One region of the Paraburkholderia sp. 31.1 genome, then DNA from elsewhere that is predicted to be linked to it. Evidence: predicted binding sites of a transcription regulator. Region 1 holds the regulator's gene; the other holds the start of a gene.
The links. The regulator LexA, encoded in region 1, represses DNA repair genes until DNA is damaged. The targets are predictions, from matches to a motif close to ACTGTATNNNNATACAGT.

Region 1 (11,648 bases):
CGCCGTCCGCGTATTCGAGGCCGGCGATCACACGCAGCAACGTCGTCTTGCCGCAACCGGACGGCCCGAGCAGCGCGACGAGTTCGCCCGGCGGAAAGTCGAGCGACACGTTGTCGAGCGCGACGAAATCGCCGAAGCGCTTTTGCAGGTTACGAACGGTGATACCCATTTACAGCTCTCCTTGCTTGAGCGGATGTCGCTGCGACGCAGGCGTGGCGTTGACGAAAAACGAATGCGAAGCGGACTGCGCGCTATTGGCCTGCGAAGCGCCGGACGGCGACACGGGCCCCGCGTACGCAGGCACTTCGCGCGCCGCCGACAGTTCCGCCGACATATGACGCTCGGCCAGCAACTTGAGTCCCAGCGTGACCAGCGCCAGCAGCGCGAGCAGCGAGGCCACGGCGAACGCGGCCGAGAAGTTGTACTCGTTGTAGAGGATTTCGACGTGCAGCGGCATCGTGTCGGTCTGCCCGCGAATATGGCCCGACACGACCGACACCGCGCCGAACTCGCCCATTGCGCGCGCATTGCACAGAATCACGCCGTACAGCAGACCCCACTTGACGTTCGGCAGCGTGACGCGACGGAACGTCTGCCAGCCCGATGCGCCGAGCACGTGCGCGGCTTCTTCCTCGTCGTTGCCCTGCGCCTGCATCAGCGGAATCAGCTCGCGCGCGACGAACGGGAACGTGACGAAGATCGTCGCGAGCACGATGCCCGGCACCGCGAAGATGATCTGCACGTTGTGATCTTCGAGCCACGGGCCGAACCAGCCCTGCGCGCCGAACATCAGCACGTAGATCAGGCCGGAGATCACCGGCGACACCGAAAACGGCAGATCGATCAACGTGGTCAGCAGCGCCTTGCCGCGGAATTCGAACTTCGCGATACACCACGACGCCGCAAGGCCGAACACGAGGTTCAGCGGCACCGCGATCGCCGCGGTGAGCAGCGTCAGTTTGATCGCCGACAGCGCATCCGGATCGGCGAGCGCTTCGAAGTAAAAACGCAGCCCCTTGTTCAGCGCCTGGTAGAACACCGCGGCGAGCGGCACGGCCAGAAACAGCGCGAGAAACAGCAGTGCGAGGCCGATCAGCAGCCGGCGCACGAGCGCCGGCTCGCTGACCGGATCGGGGCGACGCGCCACGCTCGCCGGGTGGGTCGGAACGCGGCTCATTGCACACCCCCACCGATAGCGGCGACGCTCGTGACCACTGGCGCCGATCCCGTCTTGCCGCGGCTCGTGCGCCGCTGCAGATACCACTGCAGCGTGTTGATCGACAGCAGCATCAGGAACGACACGACCAGCATCACGACCGCGAGCGCCGTCGCGCCCGCATAGTCGTATTGCTCGAGCTTCGTGATGATCAGGAGCGACGTGATCTCCGACTTCATCGGCACATTGCCGGCGATGAAGATTACCGAGCCGTATTCGCCGAGCGCGCGCGCAAAGGCGAGCGCGAAGCCGGTCAGCAGCGCCGGCAACACGGCCGGCAGCGCGACGCGGCGAAACGTGAGCCAGCGCGACGCGCCGAGACACGCGGCCGCCTCCTCCTGCTCGCGCTCGAACTCCTCGAGCACCGGTTGCACGGTGCGCACGACGAACGGCAGGCCGATGAACGTCAGCGCGACCAGCACGCCCGCCGGCGTGAACGCGATCTTGATGCCGAGCGGCGCGAGGAACTGGCCGATCCAGCCGTTGCCCGCATACACGGCCGCGAGCGAAATGCCCGCCACCGAGGTGGGCAACGCGAACGGCAGATCGACGACCGCATCGACGATACGCTTGAACGGAAACGTGTAGCGCACCAGCACCCACGCGACGAGAAAGCCGAACACCGCGTTGATCAGCGCGCCGCCTAGCGCCGAGAAAAACGTCAGCCGATACGACGCGAGCACACGCGGCGACGTGACCGCGCGCACGAACTGATCCCAGTCGAGCGTCGCGGTTTTCAGAAAGGTCGCCGCCAATGGAATCAGCACTACGACGCTCAGATAAGCCACCGTGATGCCGAGTGTCAGGCCAAAACCGGGCAATGCGCTCGGCTTGCGGAAGGTCAACGTGGTCATGCTGGATACTCGTTCATGGTTGATGCTCGCGCGGTTGTTCGTTTTGCCGTGCTGCCGTACTGCGGTACTGCCGCACTGCTGGCCACCGGACCCCGGTTAGCCGAGCGCGCCCATTGGGCGCGCCTTTTTCCCCTGGCTGTGATTCAGGCGGTGGTTCTTACTGCGGCTGATAAATCGAATCGAACACGCCGCCGTCCGCGAAATGGGTCTTCTGCGCGTTGGTCCAACCGCCGAACGAATCGTCGATCGTGTACAGCTTCAGCTTCGGAAACTTCGCGGTCAGATCGGCGGGCACCTTGCTGGAACGCGGACGATAGAAATTGCGCGCGGCGATCTCCTGACCTTGCTCGCTATACAGGAAGTTCAGATATGCCTCGGCCAGCTTGCGCGTGCCGTGTTTGTCGACGACCTTGTCGACCACCGCGACCGGCGGCTCGGCCAGAATGCTCACCGACGGCACCACGATCTCGAACTTGTCCGGACCAAACTCCTTCAGCGCGAGGAACGCCTCGTTTTCCCACGCGATCAGCACGTCGCCGATACCGCGCTGCACGAAGCTCGTGGTCGCGCCGCGCGCGCCCGAATCGAGCACGCCGGCGTTCCTGTACAGCTTGCCGACGAACTCCCTGGCCTTCTGGTTGTTGCCGCCCGGTTGATGCTCGGCGTACGCCCACGCGGCCAGGTAGTTCCAGCGCGCGCCGCCCGAGGTCTTCGGATTCGGCGTCACGATCGACACGCCCGGTTTCACCAGATCGTCCCAATCCTTGATGTGCTTCGGGTTGCCCTTGCGCACCAGAAACACGATCGTCGACGTGTACGGCGATGCGTTGTCCGGCAGACGCTTTTGCCAGTTCCTGTCGACGAGCCCCTTGTTCGCGAGCGCGTCGATGTCATAGGCGAGCGCAAGCGTCACGACGTCGGCCTGCAGTCCGTCGAGCACCGAGCGAGCCTGCGCGCCCGAGCCGCCGTGCGACTGCCTGAAGGTGACGGCTTCGCCGGTCCTGGCCTTCCATTCCTTGCCGAATGCCTGATTGATGTCCTGATACAGCTCGCGCGTCGGATCGTAGGACACGTTTAACAGCGTGGTGTCGGCGTGCGCGACGCCGCTTGCGCCCAACATGCCGAACGCACCCGCCGCGCCGACGGCGAGCGCCGCGATCAGTTTTCCGGTTCGAGCCGCAAGCCCCATATGCCGATGGTTCATTTCAATTTTTCTCCGCGTGATGGTCCGCTGATGAGCGTCTGGTGTTGTTCTGCGTCGCGGTCACGTGCACATGAGCGCCAACCGGAGGCCAGTCTATCGAAGCGCTTTCATTATTAAAAATAATGTTTCTTCATTTTTTAATACTCAAAAGTGGTAACGACAGATGCGCCGGCGGTTGGGACGCCGACAACGCCGTCATGTCGCCGATAAACGACGCCCCAGCGTGGCCCTTGCGCCGAACTTAAAGTAAAGCTTGAAATGCGCCGAATACTGTATAAAAATACAGTCACCTGTTCATACATACAGTGGCCATGACAAAACTCACCGCACGACAGCAGCAGGTTTTCGATCTGATCCGCCGCGCGATCGAACGCACCGGCTTTCCGCCCACTCGCGCGGAAATTGCCGCCGAACTCGGGTTCAGCTCGGCCAATTCCGCGGAAGAGCATCTGCGCGCGCTGGCGCGCAAGGGCGTGATCGAACTCGCGGCCGGCGCGTCGCGCGGCATCCGCCTGCTGTCCGGGCAGGAGGACGCGCCGTATCAGTTCACCCTGCCGCATGCGGGCCTGATGCAGTTGTCGTTGCCGCTGATCGGCCGGGTCGCGGCGGGTAGCCCGATCCTCGCGCAGGAACATATCTCGCAGCACTACGCGTGTGACCCGGCGCTGTTCTCGAGCAAGCCCGACTACCTGCTGAAGGTGCGCGGCCTGTCGATGCGCGACGCGGGCATTCTCGACGGCGACCTGCTCGCGGTGCAAAAGCGCACCGAAGCGAAGGACGGCCAGATCATCATTGCGCGGCTTGGCGACGACGTGACGGTCAAGCGTCTGAAGCGCCGGCCGAACGGCATTGAACTGATCGCCGAAAACCCCGATTACGACAACATCTTCGTGGAAACCGGCAGCGCCGATTTCGCGCTCGAAGGGATCGCGGTCGGGCTGATCCGCCCCAGCGAGTTCTGATCTTTCGCTGTCGCCAGAACGCTTGCGCCGGTTTGTCCGACCCAAGCCGCATTTACGCCTGCATCTACGCCCGCATCTACGCCGAATCGCCTGGAGAGACTCATGGAACGCCTTGCCCGCCTGTTGCCCTTTCGCCAGTTCGGCCGTCTGCGCCATCTGCGCAAGCTCACGCCCTGCGCGCTAATCGAGGCGCCCGCTGCGCGCACGCCGTCGCTGTTCGACGCGGCTGCCGAAGCTTCCGGTCTGCCGTCGTCGTTGCCGGCGTTCGCGCGCGTGTCGCTGAATTCGGCGCTGAACATCGCCGAGCCCGCGCGTCGCGCGCCGGTGCGGGTCTATCATGGACCGTCGCGACTGATCATGGTCGGCACGGTCGACGCCGTATGCCGTATGATCGATCGCTGCATAGCCGACGAAGCCAACGTGCACGGCGCGGTGTTCGAAGCCTGAGCGAATCCTGAGTACGCATGCAACAAGCACTTCGGATGTTCAGAGATTCGCGTGGGATGGGATCGTTCCGACCTCGCCGTGCTCGACGTTGATCATCACTGACGTGGAGTCCCATTCGATGCCAATTCGGAAACGCACACAGGGCAGCGCCACCCGGCCGCTGCTGATCACGCTGATCGTGGTGATCGTGATTGCCGCGCTGGGCTTTATTTATGCGTCACCGTATCTCGCGGTGAACAATCTCAAACGCGCCGCCGATGCGCGCGACGTGCAAACCGTCAATCAGTACGTGGACTTTCCCGCGCTACGCGATAGCCTGAAGCAACAGGTGGGCGCCATGCTGACACGCCGGCTCGAGGCGGATGCCGGCAACAAGATGGCCACGATCGGCGCGGTGATCGGCGTGACGCTGATCGGCCCGCTCGTCGATGCCTATGCGACACCCGACGGCGTCGCGGCGCTGCTGAACGGCATGCCGCCGCGTGGCACGCCGGGCGAGCAACCGTCCGCGCCGCCAGCCGCGGGCGGCGAAGCGCCGGCCGCACCAGCCGCGGGCGACACCACCACGCAGGCAAGCGCACCGCCGCCCGGGCGTCAAAGCACGGCCGGCTATCGCAGTCTCAACGAGTTTGTCATCACGTACCGGCGTGGCGAAGGTAACGCGAATTATTCGGCAATCTTTCGTCGCGAAGGTCTGGTCACGTGGAAGCTCGCGGCGATCAATCTGAACGAGTGAGATGAAGCCTGGCCGGATGGGATGCGTGGCTGGCCATCGGGGCCGGCCACGCGACAGGGTCTATTCACATCTGGGCTAGATGACGGGGCGCGCGGCTTCGCGTCCCTCACTAGCCTATTACGCCGCAGCCGCCTGCTGCTGCTCCTGCGCGGACGAGCACGCCACCAGAATGCTGCACGACACGCGGTCGAGCAGTGGCGTGTTGCCCGCCCCCATCCACCACCGCGACAAACCAGTCCGGCAGCGATGACCCACCACCACGAGGTCGACCTGCAACTCGTTGGCAAGATTGGCGATCTCGTCGATCGGATGACCGAATGCGAAATGCCCTTGCGCGCTCACGCCTCGCTCGGTCAGCCAGTTCACGCCCTCCTGCAGAATCTCGCGGGCCGTTTTTTCGAAGCTGCTGCAGGCGACGTCCGTCAACAGGCCCGCGCTCTGCGCGATGCTCGAACGCATGTCGACGACCGACAGCAGATGCGTTTCCGCCTTCAGTTCCAACGCCAGATCGGCACCGCAACGCAGGGCTTTCCGGCCTTCGCGCGAGCCGTCGTAGCACAACAGGATTTTCTGGTAGCTCGCCATCTGTTTTCTCCATTCGCGCGGAAAGCGCGGTCTGAATCAATCATGGTGCGCCGCAATTCGGCTTGCAAGGGATGGAAAACGCTAAGTGCATACTCGGTGCATGCCGATCCAGTCTGCACAAGCGTTGGGCGACCCGACGCAGCGTTTGCACACGTATGCCGCACTGCAAAACTTCGTTTGCGAACGCTGCGTCGACACACTGCGGGCCTGTTGACGTGCCAGTCGTGCACCGCCAATCAGCGGCGCCAATCGACACCGACGAGCGCATCGCACCCCACGCATGACGCGTTCCCGGACACCCGCTCGCATCAGCGATCCGATACCTGGAGTAAGCGGCTTCGCGTGCGCAATGCGTGCATCGCAGGTATGTTGTGTGTCGTGCGCATACGTTGTGTCTTTTTCCGGAACCTTGCTCGAGCCATGCCCACCGCCCCCATCGAATTCCATCAGGTCAGGAAAAGCTACGGCGAAAAAACGGTCGTCGACGGATTGTCGTTTCATGTGAACACCGGCGAATGCTTCGGGCTGCTCGGCCCCAACGGCGCCGGTAAGACCACGACATTGCGCATGCTGCTCGGCATTGCGGCGCCCGACGCCGGCGCGATCCGGCTGTGCGACGAGCCGATCCCGGGCCGCGCGCGCCTCGCGCGCTCGCGCGTCGGCGTGGTGCCGCAGTTCGACAACCTCGATCCCGATTTCACGGTGCGCGAAAATCTGCTCGTATTCGGTCGCTACTTCGGTATGAGCGCCGCGCAGTGTCGCGCGGCGGTGCCGGGTCTGCTCGAATTCGCTCGCCTCGAGAACAAGGCGGACGCGCGCGTGAGCGAACTGTCGGGCGGCATGAAGCGGCGCCTCACGCTCGCGCGTGCGCTGATCAACGATCCCGACGTGCTGATCATGGACGAGCCGACCACCGGTCTCGATCCGCAAGCGCGCCATCTGATCTGGGAGCGGCTGCGCTCGCTGCTCGCGCGCGGCAAGACCATCCTGCTGACCACGCACTTCATGGAAGAAGCCGAACGGCTCTGTCATCGACTGTGCGTGATCGAGGAAGGCCGCAAGATCGCCGAAGGCGCGCCGCGCGAGTTGATCGAGTCCGAAATCGGCTGCGACGTGATCGAGATCTACGGCCCCGATCCGTTTGCGTTGCGCGACGAACTCGCGCCGCTCGCCGAGCGCACCGAGATCAGCGGCGAGACGCTGTTCTGTTACGTGAACGACGCGCAGCCCGTGCATATGCGCCTCAAGCAGCGCGCCGATTTGCGCTATCTGCATCGGCCGGCGAATCTCGAGGATGTGTTTCTGCGGCTCACCGGTCGCGAAATGCAGGACTGAACCCATAGCGAGACACTTGATGGACGCACGTACTTACGAAACCCACGACGGCACGCCATCGGCGCAAGAACCGTTCGGTGCCTTCCCCGCCAATGCCACGAACTGGATCGCGGTGTGGCGCCGCAATTACCTGGTGTGGAAAAAGCTCGCGATCGCGTCGATGTTCGGCAACTTCGCCGATCCGATGATCTATCTGTTCGGTCTAGGCCTCGGGCTCGGGCTGATGGTCGGGCACGTCGACGGCGTGTCGTATATCTCGTTCCTCGCGGCGGGCACGGTGGCGTCGAGCGTGATGATGTCGGCGAGCTTCGAGTCGATGTATTCGGGCTTTTCGCGCATGCACGTGCAGCGCACGTGGGAAGCGATCATGCATACGCCGCTCACGCTCGGCGATATCGTGCTCGGCGAGGTGGTGTGGGCCGCCAGCAAATCGGTGTTGTCGGGTGTGGCGATCATGCTGGTGGCGGGCGCGCTCGGCTATGCGAGTTTTCCGTCGATGCTGCTCGCGCTGCCGGTCATCGTGCTGGCCGGTCTCGCGTTCGCGAGCCTCGCGATGATCGTGACGGCGCTCGCGCCGTCATACGACTTTTTCATGTTCTATCAGACGCTCGTGCTCACGCCGATGCTGCTGCTCTCCGGCGTGTTCTTTCCGATCTCGCAACTGCCCGGCGCCGCGCAAGCGGTGACTGCCGCGCTGCCGCTCGCCAATGCGGTCGATCTGATGCGCCCGGCGATGCTCGGTCGGCCGATGGAGCACGCGGCGCTCCATGTGAGCGTGCTGGCCGCTTATGCAGTCGGCGGCTTCATCGTGTCGGCGATCCTGTTTCGGCGTCGCATGATGAAGTAAGCCGAACGCGCGGGCGGCGCGTTGCGCCTGCACCCGCCGCAAGACGACGCCGCGTCGGCCGTCGCACGGCGTGTTTGCTATCGTTGCGCGCGCTCAGTCCTCGTCATCGGTCCACGGAATGTCGACGTCGGAGATGAACGCGACCGTCGCGAACGGGCCGCCCTCGTGACGCCCGATCTTGCCATCGGCGCGCTGCCATTCCACCCGGAACACGGTGACCGGATCATCCGCGATCAGCCGCACCGTGCGCAATTCGTCGGGATCGGCGTCCTCGACCGGACCGTCGAGCGAAATCAGCAGCGCCTGTGGCCATAGACCATCGGCGGGATCGTAGATCTTGTCGCCGTCGTGAATCAGCGTGAAGGCTTCCACGCCGATGGTCGCCGACGCATCGACGATCATCTTGGCGAGCGCACGCAACAAGGCGGTCGCTCGCGCCGAGTTCGCCTGACGGATCGCGAGATCACCGCGCGTGAGAGCCTGCTCGAGTTTTGGATTGGTTTTCTGTTGCGCCATGGCTGTGTTGGTCCTATCGCTCTGTCGTGGGCAACGCGCCATCGGGACGACGCGCCGCGTTTCTATTTGGGTCCATCTATTGCCGCTTGTGTGCATCGCAGCATCACGGGCTGGGCGGCAGGTCCGCGGTTCGACTGTCATTGTTCCGCGTTTCCCCTGATCGTGGCGCGCACCATCAGGGTCGTTTTCTCAGGGCCGTCCTTGCCGTCCACCACAGTTTAGGTCGTGATTCGGATTCCGGGAGAACATTTGCCGCTTAGTGCGTGGCAAGTGTCGCATTTCATGCATCGGCTCGCGGGCGCCGCGGCGTACGTTTACCGCGTCCCCCACCGGCGAGCTTCGACGCCTGCGCCCCGACCGGCTTCGCATCCGCGATCCGCGCGATCAGATGGTCGCGAAACGTGCGCACCGACGGGGGCAACTCGCGCCCCGCCATCGTCTGCACCTGGATGCTGCGCTGGCGCATCTGCGGGTCGGTGAGCGGAATCACGACGAAGCCGTCGTCGGCATAGCGGTCGCGCACCGACAGCAGCCCCGTGAACATGATCGCTCCGGACCGCTGCGCGTAGCGATAACTCGCGCCGCTGTTGTTGCAGATCAGGTCCGGCTCGAGGAGGATGCCTTCGAGCGCGCACGCGATGTCGATCAACTGGCGAATCGTCGTGCCCGTCTCCGACAACACGAGCGGATAGCGACTCACCTCGGCGAGCGACAGTTTCGCGCGCGCCGCAAGGGGATGATCGGCGCGCAGCAGCACGAACACCGGCGCGCGTTCGGTGTGCTCGACCTTCACGCCCTTCTCCGGCGCGAGGCTGAACGACAGCGCGATATCGACGTCGCCGTCGCGCACGTGGCGAGTGGCGTCGGCCGGCGACATCACGGTCAGCGTGAAATCGATGCCGGGGTGCTCGGCGCGGAAATCCGCAATCGCGGCGGGCAGGAAGTCGACCGCAAAACCCTCGGCGGTCGCGATCTTGATCCGGCTGCCGTGCAAGCTCGCGAGGCCGCTAATCTCTTTCATCACGTGCTCGGCTTCGAGCAGGCTGCGTTGCGCGTACGCAAGCAGCCGCTCACCGGCCTCGGACAGTGCCATGCCGCGCGGACGCCGCTCGAACAGCGTCACGCCGAGCTCGCTTTCGAGCCGCACGATTTGCCGGCTGATCGCCGATACCGCGACGTGCAGCCGCTCGGACGCGTCGCTCAGCGAGCCGCCGCGCGCGACTTCGACGAAATAACGCAACGCGATGCCATGCAGTGAACGTGCCATCCTGGACGCCTCGATCGAATCAGTTGCAACGGTGCCATGGGTGGGCGGGTGCCGCGGTTCGAGCCGACGCGCGACGCTTTGCTTTTCCGGCAAGGCAAGCTTCGAAACATGATCATTGTGACAAAAATGGCGCGCTTCTAGAATCGGTCGCAATCACGTTGCAGACGATTCGCCTGAACGCCGCGCCGAGCATCGAGCCTCGCGGCCCTCCGCCCCTTCACCCATCCCCCGCATCGGAGACATCGACATGAGCCGCAACCAGGCCATCGAGCTTGCCACCCGGCACTTCGAATCCGGCGCTTTTCTCGCCGATCTGAACCGTCGCGTCGGTTTTCGCACCGAAAGCCAGGAAAGCGATCGCAGCGCACTGCTGCTGTCCTATCTGACCGACGAAATCCAGCCCGAAGCGGAGCGCCTCGGCTTCAGCACGCGCATCGTCGATAACCCGGTCGATGGCTTCGGTCCGTTCCTGATCGCCAACCGTCACGAAGGCGATCATCTGCCGACCGTGCTGATCTACGGCCACGGCGACGTCGTGCGCGGCTACGACAGCCAGTGGCGCGCGCCGCTGACGCCGTGGGCGGTGACCGTGGAAGGCGAGCGCTGGTTCGGTCGCGGCACCGCCGACAACAAAGGCCAGCACTCGATCAACCTCGCCGCGCTCGCGAGTACGCTCGCCGCGCGCGACGGCAAACTCGGCTTCAACACGAAGCTGTTGATCGAGATGGGTGAGGAAACCGGCTCACCGGGGCTCGACGCGATCTGCCATGCGCATCGCGACGAACTCGCCGCCGACGTGCTGATCGCCTCCGACGGTCCGCGTCTCGCAGCGCGTTGTCCGACCGTGTTTCTCGGCTCGCGCGGCGCGGTCAATTTCAGGCTGTCGCTGAACCTGCGCGACGGCGCGCATCACTCGGGCAACTGGGGCGGCTTGCTGCGCAATCCGGCGACGGTGCTCGCCAACGCGCTCGCGAGTCTCGTCGATGCGCGCGGCGTGATCGCAGTCGACGGCCTGCGTCCGCCGCCGATCCCCGAGGCCGTGCGCCGCGCACTTGCCGACATCACGGTGGGCAACGGTCCGGGCGACCCCACCGTCGATGATAACTGGGGCGAGCCGGGTCTTTCCGCGCCCGAGCGCGTGTTCGGCTGGAACAGCTTCGAAGTGCTGGCCTTCAAGGCGGGCAATCCGGAGAACCCGGTCAACGCGATTCCGCCGTCGGCGTTCGCGGTCTGCCAGTTGCGTTTCGTGGTCGGCACCGATTGGGAAAACCTCGGCGAGCACCTGCGCGCGCATCTCGATGCGCACGGTTTTCAGCTGGTCGAAATCGACGTCGAACGCGGCGCGCCTGCCACGCGGCTGGATCCCGACGATCCGTGGGTCACGTGGGCGATCGCGTCGCTCGAAGCGACCACCGGCAAGAAGACCGCGCTGCTGCCGAATCTCGGCGGCACGCTGCCGAACGAGGCATTCGCCGACACGCTCGGTCTGCCGACGATCTGGGTGCCGCATTCTTATCCGGCCTGCTCGCAGCATGCGCCGAACGAGCACCTTCTGGCTCCGGTGGTGCGCGAGGGCCTGCAGATGATGGCGGGACTGTTCTGGGATCTCGGCGAGAATTCGCCGCTTGCGGCGAAGCGCGAGACGGTGGATACGGCAAAGGCCGCGGGTTGAGTTCGGC
Region 2 (11,648 bases), on a different contig from region 1:
CGGCTCTGCGCGCCGCCGTAGGTGCCGAACACGCCGCGCGCGATGTCGGGCGGCAGGATCGGATCGGCATGCGCGTCGCTCGGGCCGCTCGCGAGCGGCGCCTCGGACGATGCGCGACGGATAGCGACGCAGCGAGGAATCGTTTTCGATGCAACGCGAAGCCGGTCTGACGAAGTCGAAAAACGCCGCCCGTGGCCCGGACTAAGATAACGGGCAAGGGCGTCGCAGGACGCGTACGAGGCGAAACTCAGAGCACGACACAGCGCAAATGTAATCAGTCGCCGCGACGATTCGAGGCCGCGCCGCACTGCTATGATAGGCGCCCTCTGAAGGAGTCAACCATGCCTGAACTCACTCATTTCGATGCGGCCGGTGACGCGCATATGGTGGACGTCGGCGGCAAGCAGGAGACCAGGCGCATCGCGATCGCGCGTGGCTCGATCCGCATGCTGCCCGACACGTTCGCGCTGATCCGCGACGGCAACGCCAACAAGGGCGACGTGATCGGCGTCGCGCGGATCGCGGCGATCCAGGCCTCGAAGCGCACCGCCGATCTGATTCCGCTCTGTCATCCGCTCGCGCTGACACGCGTGAAGGCCGATTTCGAACTCGACGAGCAGATGCCCGGCGTGCATTGCACGGTCCAGGTCGAGACGTTTGGACGCACGGGCGTCGAAATGGAGGCGCTTACCGCCGTGCAGATCGGGCTGCTGACCGTGTACGACATGTGCAAGGCGGTGGATCGCGGCATGACCATCACCGATGTGAAGGTGATGGAAAAGCATGGCGGGAAGTCGGGGGATTGGGTCGCGCAAGCTTGACGTGCGGTTCGACAACTATCCGGATAGCAACATGACCATCGACGAACTGCTCGAGCAGCTACTGGCGTTTCGCGACGCGCGCGACTGGCGGCAGTTTCACACGCTGCGCAACCTGATCGTCTCCACCGGCATCGAAGCCGGTGAGCTGTTGGAGACGATTCAGTGGAAGACCGATGCGCAGATCGACGCGCTGCTCGGCGATCCCGCGCAATCGACGAACCTCAGGCACGAGTGCGCCGACGTGTTCATGTACCTGCTGCTGGTCGCCCATACCGCCGGCTTCGATCTCGTCGACGCGGCAGCGGAAAAACTGAAGCTGAACGAAGCGCGCTACCCCGTCGACAAGGCAAAAGGCACGGCCGCGAAGTATTCCGAGCTTTGAACTTTGAAGGGAGGAAGCCGCGGCGCCAGCACGCCTAAGCTTCCGCGGTCCGATCAATCGTCGTCACTGTCGTCATCCGGCGTCGCATCGGCCGCCGGTGTGCCGTAGCGCTTCACCAACTGCTGCCTGAAGCCCGCGAGCGACTTCTGCTCGTCGACGAGCTGGTAGAGATAACCGAGCTGCGCCGGCCAGTCTTTCAATTCCTCGGCGAAGATCCGCAAGCGTTCGACCGTATCGAGCGCCGCCGCGGTATCGCCGGTCAGCGCCTGCAGCACCGCGTAGCGACGCAGCACCGTCTCGCCCGGCAACAGCGCGATCGCCTGCTTGTGCATCGCGAGCTTGCGCTGCAGGTTCAGCGGATTCATCGGCTGCAGCGTCGCGAGACCGTATTCGCCCCACGCGCCGAACAGGAACGACGGATCGGCGCCGTACTGCTCGGCCGGACGCGCGCCGTAGTAGAGCACCTCGGCGCGCGCATAGTCGCGATACACCGGATACAGCGCGGCGAGTCCGCCGAACACCACCACCGCGAACGCGCCGAGCGACAGATTCGCCGGCACCGCGCGCAACGGCCGCGTTTCGAGCAGGCCGAACACGAACATCGCGGGCAACAGGAAGAACATGTACTGCTGCGGATACTCGACGAGCGCATGCATCGTCAGCACGCCGATCAGCGCGATGCCGAACACGCGCGCGGCGCTTTGCGGCGCACGCGCGACGCGCACGAGCCACGCGACGAGACCCACGAGCACGATCGCGAGACCGATCAGACCGGTTTTCGCGAGCAGGTCGACGAAAATGTCGTGCGAGTTGTTGGCGATTTCGACGCCGCCAAGCTGCTTGACGAGCTCGAACTGATGGCTCGGAAATTCGCCCCAGCCGACGCCGAGCAGCGGATGCTGCTTGAACATCGTCCAGCCGTATTTCAACAGCGCGAGGCGCGGCGCGATCTGGCCGGCATCCTGGAAGCGCTCGGCCGCCGACTGCCCGAGTTCGAGGTGATAGCGCACGTTGGCCCAGCGGATCAGCGCATTGACCACGAAAAACAGCACCGCGAGCGCGATCGGCACCAGCCATTCACGGTTGCTACGGCGCAATTGCGCTTCGTTGCGAGTCTGCGCGAAGGCCATCCAGAAGCCGGCCACGACAATCACGCCCATCTGCAGCCACGGACCCCGCGACACGGTCAGCGCGAGGCCGACCGAGAAAATCGTCGACACGAGCAGCCAGATCGGCACCGCGATGCGGCGCGTCTGCACGAGATACAGCGCGCCCGCCATCGCGAACGCGATATACGTCGCGAGGTGGTTCGCCTGCGCCATGTTGCCGAACGGCCGGCGCTCGACGGTCACGTTATACGCGACGACGAGCGGAGCCACGCGCGCCTCGAGGTGAAACAGCTGGATCACCTGACTGAACACCGCGAACAGACCGCCGACGATCAACGCCCCCGCCGCCCAGCGCAACGCGGTCTCGTCGAGCTTCACGCGCGCGAAGCCGTAGCCCACATGCACGGCCATCCACGCAGCGAGCAGGAAGCCCGCGCCGAGCCAGTTCATCGATGGCTCCGCGACCGGCAGCACCAGCGTCTGCACGACCAGCACGAGGCCGAACAGCAAAGGCACGAGCGCGACCGTGGGCGACGCGAAGCTCACGCGCGGCCGGGTGGTCGCGACCAGCAGCACGACGGCCGCCCCGGTCAGCAGAAACAGCGCGAGCGAGGTGAATTCGGCGTAGAAGGTTGGGATCGGATACGTATGGTTGGCAACCGCGTAGGGCAGGATCAACGCAAGAGCCAGCAGTACGAGAGACAGGTAGCGCGCGAAAGGGGTGGGCATCGAATCAACAGTGGGCGTCAGCAACCGGCGCACTATACAAAAATTTCGTTGCACTGTGCGCCGGTCCGGCCGAAATAGGCTGAAAATCAGCCCTTTACGTTGTGGCTTCGACTCATCCAGTCAGCGCTCGGCTGCTGTCTCGTTCACTCACTCATTTTGCCCCTTATGAACGGCATTCGGGCGGCGCCAGATTCGCGGCGAGCGTCGGCGCCTCGCTTGGCATCGGCCCCGAACCGGGCGCCGGCAACGACGACGCGCTCTTGCCGCTCGCAAAGCATTCCCACGTCAGCGCACCGGTCTGCACCGCGTCCTTGCTCAACGCGACTCGCGCGCTCGGCGCATCGACGTTGTCCGGGACCGACGGCACCAGCGTCATGGTGTTTGCGCCGGCCTGCGCGACACGCGTCGAGTACGTGATCGTGATCTGACCAGTGTCGTCGTCGATCTGGATGGACTCGACGTTGCGCGTGGCGGGCGGCGACGCATAACCGCCGCTGAACGCGTTGCCGCTCGCGGCGTTTTCGGCCACCGCGAGCCGCGCCGACGCCGCGAGCGACAAGCCCTCGCCGACCCGGCTGCGCGCCAGATAGTCCTGATACGCGGGAATCGCGTAGGCCGCGATCACGCCGACGATCGCGAGCACGATCATCAACTCGATCAGCGTGAAGCCGACGCCGCAGCGGCGGCAGATGCGCGCGAACCAGCTCGCGCGCCAGCGTGCGCGGCGCGACCTACGCGGGGATTGCGTCGATTGAGAGTAAGGGGAATATGGCAGGGTAACGATCATCGGCAGACTCCTGATACGAGAAACGCCTGGCCCGTGGATCGGGAACAGGCGTTTCAATCGTAGCGAGCGAAGCTCGCGCGTCACAGTCAGCCGGATGGCCAGGCTTGCATTCGGACGGCATCACGAATCAGGCAGCGATGCACCGTCAGCACCATGCTCACACCGCCGCACGTTTCGCGTTACGGCGCTTCAACAGATAACCGACGATCACGACGAACAGCGCGCCCGCGATGCTCATCCCGTATTCGGCGACTGGCGTGTCGAGGATCGGCCAGCGGTCGCCGGCCGGGTCGTTGACCATCAGACCACCCGCGATCCAGCCGAGCAGGCCCGCGCCGAACAGTACGATGCCCGGAAAGCGATCGAGCAGCTTCAGAATCAGCTGGCTGCCCCACACGATCAGCGGAATGCTCACGACGAGGCCAAAGATCACCAAAGCCAACCGGTGCTCGTGCTCCGCGGCTTCGGCCACGCCCGCGATCGCGATCACGTTGTCGACGCTCATCACCGCATCCGCGATGATGATCGTCTTCACCGCCGAGATCAGCTTGTCGGCCGGCTTCACGTTGTCGTGAGCGTCGTGCGCCGGCGCGAGCAGGCGCACGCCGATCCACAGCAGCAGCAAGCCACCCGCGAACTTCAGGAACGGCACGTCGAGCAGCACGACCGCGAACGCGATCAGCACGACGCGCAGCGCGATCGCGCCGGCGGTCCCCCACACGATCCCACGCATGCGCTGCGACTGCGGCAGATTGCGGCAGGCGAGCGCGATCACGACCGCGTTGTCGCCGCCGAGCAGAACGTCGATGACGATGATCTGAAAGACCGAGCCCCAATGGAGGGTCGTGAAGAATTCGAGCATGGAAAAAAGCATAAGAAAAAATCGACCGCGCGGGCAGAACCGCGGCGCAAGCGCGGACGAAAAAAAACGGGGGAGTCTGCACTCCCCCGCTTTTTGGGACCGCCAGCTCACGAAAGGAGTTCGTAAGCGTATCAAAATCGCGCGCCAACGGCACGCGAATTCGATTTACAGCATCGCCTTCAGAAGACGCGCCATTTCCGACGGGTTCTTCGTGACCTTGATACCGCACGCGTCCATGATTTCCAGCTTCGCTTCGGCGGTGTCCGCACCGCCCGAGATCAGCGCGCCGGCGTGGCCCATGCGCTTGCCCGGAGGCGCCGTGACGCCAGCGATGAAGCCAACCACCGGCTTCTTCATGTTGTCCTTGATCCAGTGCGCGGCGTTCGCCTCGTCCGGACCGCCGATTTCGCCGATCATGATGACGGCGTCCGTATCCGGATCGTCGTTGAACATCTTCATCACGTCGATGTGCTTCAGACCGTTGATGGGGTCGCCGCCGATACCGACTGCCGACGACTGGCCGAGGCCGATCGCGGTCAGCTGGCCGACTGCTTCATACGTCAGCGTGCCCGAACGCGACACGACGCCGATGCGGCCCTTGCGATGGATGTGACCCGGCATGATGCCGATCTTCAGCTCGTCCGGCGTGATCGTGCCCGGGCAGTTCGGTCCGAGCAGCAGCGTCTTGCGGTTTTCGCGACGCATACGGTCCTTGATCTCGATCATGTCGCGGACGGGAATGCCTTCCGTGATACAGATTGCGAGATCCAGGTCGGCTTCGACTGCTTCCCAGATTGCGGCGGCAGCGCCTGCCGGCGGAACGTAAATCACCGACACGGTCGCGCCCGTCTCAGCCTTGGCTTCAGCGACGCTCGCGTAGATGGGGATGCCTTCGAAATCTTCGCCGGCGCGCTTCGGGTTCACGCCCGCGACGTACGCTTCGCGGCCGTTTGCGTATTCACGGCAAGCACGCGTGTGGAACTGACCGGTCTTGCCGGTGATGCCCTGCGTGATGACCTTGGTGTCTTTGTTGATCAGAATCGACATGTATTGACCTCTGTTCGTTTGGCGTCGCGCGGTAGCGCCACTCGGCGCGATGCTTCACGCCTGTGTCGCTTGCGCGCCGCCACTCGTAAACCTGGCAAATGAGCTGGTAAATGCGCCGTGGACAGCTGGCTTACGCCTTGCCCGAAGCAGCCGCGACGACCTTCTGAGCCGCCTCTTCCATGCTGTCCGCCGAGATGATCGGCAGGCCGGATTCGGCGAGCATCTTCTTGCCCAGGTCTTCGTTCGTGCCCTTCATGCGGACCACGAGCGGCACCTTCAGCGACACGGCCTTCGACGCCGCGATCACGCCTTCCGCGATCACGTCGCAGCGCATGATGCCACCGAAGATGTTGACCAGAATCGCGGTCAGGTTCGGGTTCTTCAGCATGATCTTGAACGCTTCGGTGACCTTCTCGGTCGTAGCTCCTCCGCCGACGTCGAGGAAGTTCGCCGGTTCGCCGCCGAACAGCTTGATGGTGTCCATCGTTGCCATTGCGAGGCCGGCGCCGTTCACCAGACAGCCGATGTTGCCGTCGAGCGAGATGTACGCGAGGTCGAACTTCGACGCTTCGATTTCAGCCGGATCTTCTTCGTCCAGATCGCGGTACGCGACGATTTCCGGGTGACGGAACAGCGCATTCGAGTCGAAGTTGAACTTCGCGTCGAGTGCGATGACCTTGCCGTCGCCGGTCAGGATCAGCGGGTTGATTTCGGCGAGCGATGCGTCGGTTTCCCAGAATGCCTTGTACAGGCCTTGCAGGATCGCGCGAGCTTGCGGGATCGAAGCGTCGGGCACGCCGATCTTCTTCGCGAGGTCGTCTGCTTCCGAGTCCTTCAGGCCAGTCGACGGATCGACGGCGACCTTGTGGATCAGCTCAGGCGTCTTTTCCGCGACTTCTTCGACGTCCATGCCGCCTTCGCTCGACGCCATCACGACGATCTTCTGCGAAACGCGATCGATCACGAGACCGACATACAGTTCCTTCTTGATGTCGGCGCCTTCTTCGATCAGCAGGCGGTTCACCTTCTGGCCTTCCGGACCGGTCTGGTGCGTGACGAGCTGCATGCCGAGGATCTGGTTCGAGTACTCGCGAACCTGTTCCAGCGACTTGGCGACCTTGACGCCGCCGCCCTTGCCACGGCCACCCGCGTGGATCTGAGCCTTCACGACCCACACCGGGCCGCCCAGCTCTTCCGCGGCCTTGACCGCATCATCCACCGAGAAGACCGGCTTGCCGCGCGGTACCGCGACGCCGAATTTCCGCAGGATTTCCTTACCCTGGTACTCGTGAATCTTCATGCGTGATTCCCTTCAGTCTGAGAGTTGGATAGAACTTCGATTCCGTTGCCGCCGTTCAGGCCGACGCGTCGCCGCTTCGTTCGCGGGCCGCCGCGCCGTCCGACGAGGCCGCGCGTTGCGCCGGACGCGGTGCATGACCATACCAGCGCGGATAAAACTGTTTCACCGCTTCGCCGTCGAAACGCAGCGCGTGGCAGCGTCCCAACTGGAATGGCGGTTTGTCGTTGGAATGCTCGCCTGTGCCGTTGGACGATTCGTCTCCCGAACCCGCGTTCGCGCCCGGCGTGCCGTCATCGGTGTTCCATACGTCGCCGGCGAACGCCTGGATCGCGGCGGTCGGCAGGATCGCGCACAGCTCGGTGAGATGCGTGCAACCGGCCGTGCCGGCCAGCAAACGGGCAGCATCGCGACGGAAGTTGTGGAACAGATTGAGCCCGATGAGGGCACGGTAGGCGGGATTGCTGGCCTGGCACAACCCTGGATAGGGCACCCAGTCGGACGACGCCTCGGCGTTGACGACATTGAGCTTGCGATCGATGGTGATGCGAAGCCAGAGTTCATGGATCGGCTGACCATTGGGCCGGACACCCGACGCAAGCGCCACATCGCGTGGCTTTTCGTCGGTCAGGCACGCTTCCACATCCCACAGGCCATCGGCTCGCTCGTAAGCTTCCGCTCTGATTGCGCGACGATGGCGCAACTGACGGGACACTGGCGAGGAGAGCGACATGCGGGAAGGAAAGGCCGGATTGGAAAACTTCTGGAGTTTAGCATAACGGGTATTTGGGACAGCCCCGATTGCGCACGGCCTGGCGCCAGATTATGGCGCGGTAATTGCCCTACCCGTCGAGACTGGCGTGTTAGTCGCCGTCCCCGATCTCGTCGATACCCTTCAGGATCTTGCCGATCGTCGCGCCGGAGAAGCCGCGCGACGCGAGAAAGCGCGCCTGCTTCGCCCGCTCGGCCGGCGTTTGCGGCAACTGGCCGAACTTCTTGCGCCAGACCGCCTGGGCGCGCGCGAGTTCGGTTTCGCGCAATTGCGCGCTCGCCTCTTCGACGAGCGCCGGGTTGAGCGCGTGTTGCTTCAGTTCGCCGAGAATGCGGTTCGCGCCGAGCCGCGATGCGCGCCGATGGATCAGGCTTTCCGCGAAGCGCGAGTCGGATAGCCAGTTTTCGGCCTGCAGCGCGTCGAGCACCGTGTCGAGCGAATCGGTTTCCTCGACGTAAGGCTTCAGCTTGCGGGCGAGGTCGGCGCGGCTATATTCGCGGCGCGACAGATAGCCGAGCGCGCGCGCTTTCAGCGAACGGGCGGGGCGTTGGGATTTTCTGCTGTCGTCTTTGTCGGACTGGCCCGGCTTCTCTTCGCCGGGTTGGCGACGCGAGCGGGTGTAGGTGACCTCGGAGGGGATTGGGGAATCGAGTCCGGAGGAATCCCGGCTGGACGACGCTGCAGCGGGCGCAGACCGCGTACGCTGCGGGCCGCGGCCCGCAGCGCGGTCATGTGCGTCGAACGGTTCGAACGGATCGCCGGACTCAGGCGATCCGTCCGCCGCGTCGCGCGGGCCGTCCGGATAGCGTCCGGAGTCGAAACCGGACAGCGGCCGGCCTTTGCGTATCACTTGATGCTTACTCTTCTTCGCCCGCGACTTCAGCGTCCGCGCCGGTCACGGCGTTCGCCATCGCAGTGACGCCCAGCGATTCACGGATACGGTTCTCGATTTCGCGAGCGATGTCCGGGTTTTCGCGCAGGAATTCACGCGCGTTGTCCTTGCCCTGACCGATCCGCTCGCCGCTGTAGCTGTACCATGCGCCGGCCTTGTCGACGATCTTCGCCTGCACGCCGAGGTCGATGATTTCGCCCTGACGCGAGATGCCCTCGCCGTACAGGATGTCGAAAATCGCTTCACGGAACGGCGGCGCCACCTTGTTCTTGACGACCTTCACGCGGGTTTCGTTGCCGATCACTTCGTCGTTCTTCTTGATCGAGCCGATGCGGCGAATGTCGAGACGCACCGACGCGTAGAACTTCAGCGCATTACCGCCCGTGGTGGTTTCCGGGTTGCCGAACATCACGCCGATCTTCATGCGGATCTGATTGATGAAGATCACGAGGCAGTTCGTGCGCTTGATCGTGCCGGTCAGCTTGCGCAGCGCCTGCGACATCAGACGCGCCTGCAGACCCGGCAGCGAGTCGCCCATTTCGCCTTCGATTTCCGCCTTCGGCACCAGCGCCGCGACCGAGTCGATCACGATCATGTCGATCGAGCCCGAGCGCACCAGCGCGTCGGCGATTTCGAGCGCCTGTTCGCCGGTGTCCGGCTGCGAGACCAGCAGGTCGGCGACGTTCACGCCGAGCTTGCCCGCGTATTGAATGTCCAGCGCGTGTTCCGCGTCGATGAACGCCGCGGTGCCGCCGAGCTTCTGCATTTCGGCGACGACCTGCAGCGTCAGCGTGGTTTTACCGGACGATTCCGGTCCGTAGATTTCGACCACGCGGCCGCGCGGCAAACCGCCGACGCCCAGTGCGATGTCGAGGCCGAGCGATCCGGTGGAGACCACCTGGATGTCTTCGACTGCCTCACCTGCGCCGAGCCGCATGACCGACCCTTTGCCGAACTGCTTTTCGATCTGCGCGAGCGCGGCGGCGAGAGCCTTGCTCTTTTCAGCAGTCAGTCCAGCCGAGCCTTTCTTGCTTTCTTCCATGAATCGTCCTTTGCTATGATGAACGGCGTCTGAGGCAGATGTGCACCCGTGGTTCCACTCGAATTGAGCGGAGTCTCCAGGACATCACACGAAACGCAGACACTGTATAAAAAAACAGTAGTTTTGGCAAGCGCGATTGTGATGCGAACGCGCATCTTTTACTGTCGCATCGCCCCAACTACCCACAATAATGTTCGGAGACCGCTGCGCGCCGGGGCACCCCCCACGGTGCCGGCAAAGCCAGGCTGGCGCATCATGCGAATTCTGATTGCCGAAGACGACAGCATACTCGCGGATGGTCTGGTTCGATCACTCCGCCAATCGGCCTACGCGGTCGATCACGTGAAAAGCGGCGTAGAAGCCGATACCGCGTTGTCAATGCAGACGTTCGACCTATTGATCCTCGATCTGGGCCTGCCGCGCATGTCCGGGCTCGAGGTGCTGCGCCGCCTGCGCGCGCGCAATTCGAACCTGCCCGTGCTGATCCTGACCGCCGCCGATAGCGTCGACGAACGCGTCAAAGGCCTCGACCTCGGCGCCGACGATTACATGGCCAAGCCCTTCGCGCTGAACGAACTCGAAGCGCGCGTGCGCGCGCTGACACGGCGCGGCGCGGGCGGCGGCCCGACCGTCGTGCGGCATGGCTCGCTGTCGTTCGATCAGGTGGGCCGCATCGCCTACGTCAACGACCAGGCGATCGATCTGTCCGCGCGCGAACTCGGGCTGCTCGAAGTGCTGCTGCAACGGATCGGCCGGCTGGTCTCGAAAGAGCAGCTCGTCGACCATCTATGCGAATGGGGCGAGGAAGTCAGCAACAACGCGATCGAAGTCTACGTGCACCGGCTGCGCAAGAAGATCGAACCGAGCGGCGTGCGCATCATCACCGTGCGCGGGCTCGGCTACTGCCTCGAAAAAGCGGCGCCGCCGGCGAATGCGAGCGCGCCCGCCACCCCGGCCGGCTCCGAGCCTCAGACGGCACAAGCGGCACAATCGTCCACCGCGCCGTCGTCCACCGCGATGCCGGCGAGCCACCACTACAAATAGAGGCCAGCGATGTCCGCACGCGCTGATCGCGCCACGGCGCACGCTGCGGACCTCGACGAGGCGCGCGACGCGCGCTACGCCAATCCGTTCGCCCCGCCCGACGAAACCGAAGCCGCCGCCGAAGCGCGTCCGCGCTCGCTGTTCGGCGAAATTCTCGACTGGATGCTCGCGCCGCTGCTGCTGCTGTGGCCGATGAGCCTCGCGGTCACCTATCTGGTCGCGAAGTCGATCGCCAACGGGCCGTTCGACCGCGCGCTCGAAACCGACGCCTACGTGCTCGCGCGCCAGATCCATCCGGTCAACGGCGTCGCGGAGCTGTCGCTGCCCGAGTCGACGCGCGATTTCCTGCGTGCCGACAACGTCGACAGCGTGTTCTTTCAGGTGCTCGGCACGCGCGGCGAGCTCGTGGCCGGCGAGCGTGACATGCCGCTGCCGCACGAGGAAGACCGCCCGCCACCGGGCCTCGTCGAATTCCGCGACGACGTGCTGCGCGGCAACGACATCCGCGTCGCCTACACGACCGTCGAGTTTCCGCAGACGCCGGGCGCGCAGGCCGTGCTCGTGCAGGTCGCCGAAACGCTCGACAAGCGCAGCCAGCTCGCCAACGACATCATCAAGGGCGTGATCCTGCCGCAGTTCGTGATCCTGCCGCTCGCGATCCTGCTCGTGTGGTTCGGGCTGTCGCGCGGGCTCGAGCCGCTGCATGCGCTGCAGGCGCATATCCGCGCGCGCCGGCCGGACGATCTGTCGCCGCTCGAAGCGCGCCGCGCGCCGCCGGAAATCGAGCCGCTCGTCACGTCGTTCAACGATCTGCTCACGCGCCTCGAACAGAACATGGAGCTACAGAAGCGCTTCATCGCCGAC

Region 2: recA (recombinase RecA) is a predicted target of LexA. The motif match lies at 9,842-9,859, and genes of this name have one in related genera.

The regions. Positions count from the first base shown of each region.
Region 1 covers NZ_VZQN01000046.1:6,940-18,587, reverse strand. Annotated here, with positions in the region: gene F6X37_RS29005 (sulfate/molybdate ABC transporter ATP-binding protein) at 1-169, opposite strand, end outside; gene cysW (sulfate ABC transporter permease subunit CysW) at 170-1,177, opposite strand; gene cysT (sulfate ABC transporter permease subunit CysT) at 1,174-2,070, opposite strand; gene F6X37_RS28990 (sulfate ABC transporter substrate-binding protein) at 2,228-3,274, opposite strand; gene lexA (transcriptional repressor LexA) at 3,586-4,236, shown strand; gene F6X37_RS28980 (hypothetical protein) at 4,339-4,683, shown strand; gene F6X37_RS28975 (DUF2939 domain-containing protein) at 4,802-5,419, shown strand; gene F6X37_RS28970 (universal stress protein) at 5,537-6,004, opposite strand; gene nodI (nodulation factor ABC transporter ATP-binding protein NodI) at 6,425-7,339, shown strand; gene F6X37_RS28960 (ABC transporter permease) at 7,359-8,186, shown strand; gene F6X37_RS28955 (hypothetical protein) at 8,280-8,702, opposite strand; gene F6X37_RS28950 (LysR family transcriptional regulator) at 8,983-9,969, opposite strand; gene F6X37_RS28945 (M20 family metallopeptidase) at 10,217-11,641, shown strand.
Region 2 covers NZ_VZQN01000001.1:50,039-61,686, forward strand. Annotated here, with positions in the region: gene moaC (cyclic pyranopterin monophosphate synthase MoaC) at 342-821, shown strand; gene F6X37_RS00235 (nucleotide pyrophosphohydrolase) at 853-1,203, shown strand; gene F6X37_RS00240 (PglL family O-oligosaccharyltransferase) at 1,257-3,041, opposite strand; gene F6X37_RS00245 (pilin) at 3,205-3,828, opposite strand; gene F6X37_RS00250 (TerC family protein) at 3,986-4,690, opposite strand; gene sucD (succinate--CoA ligase subunit alpha) at 4,856-5,737, opposite strand; gene sucC (ADP-forming succinate--CoA ligase subunit beta) at 5,868-7,037, opposite strand; gene F6X37_RS00265 (DUF2889 domain-containing protein) at 7,093-7,767, opposite strand; gene recX (recombination regulator RecX) at 7,898-8,656, opposite strand; gene recA (recombinase RecA) at 8,664-9,740, opposite strand; gene F6X37_RS00280 (response regulator transcription factor) at 9,996-10,784, shown strand; gene F6X37_RS00285 (sensor histidine kinase) at 10,794-11,648, shown strand, end outside.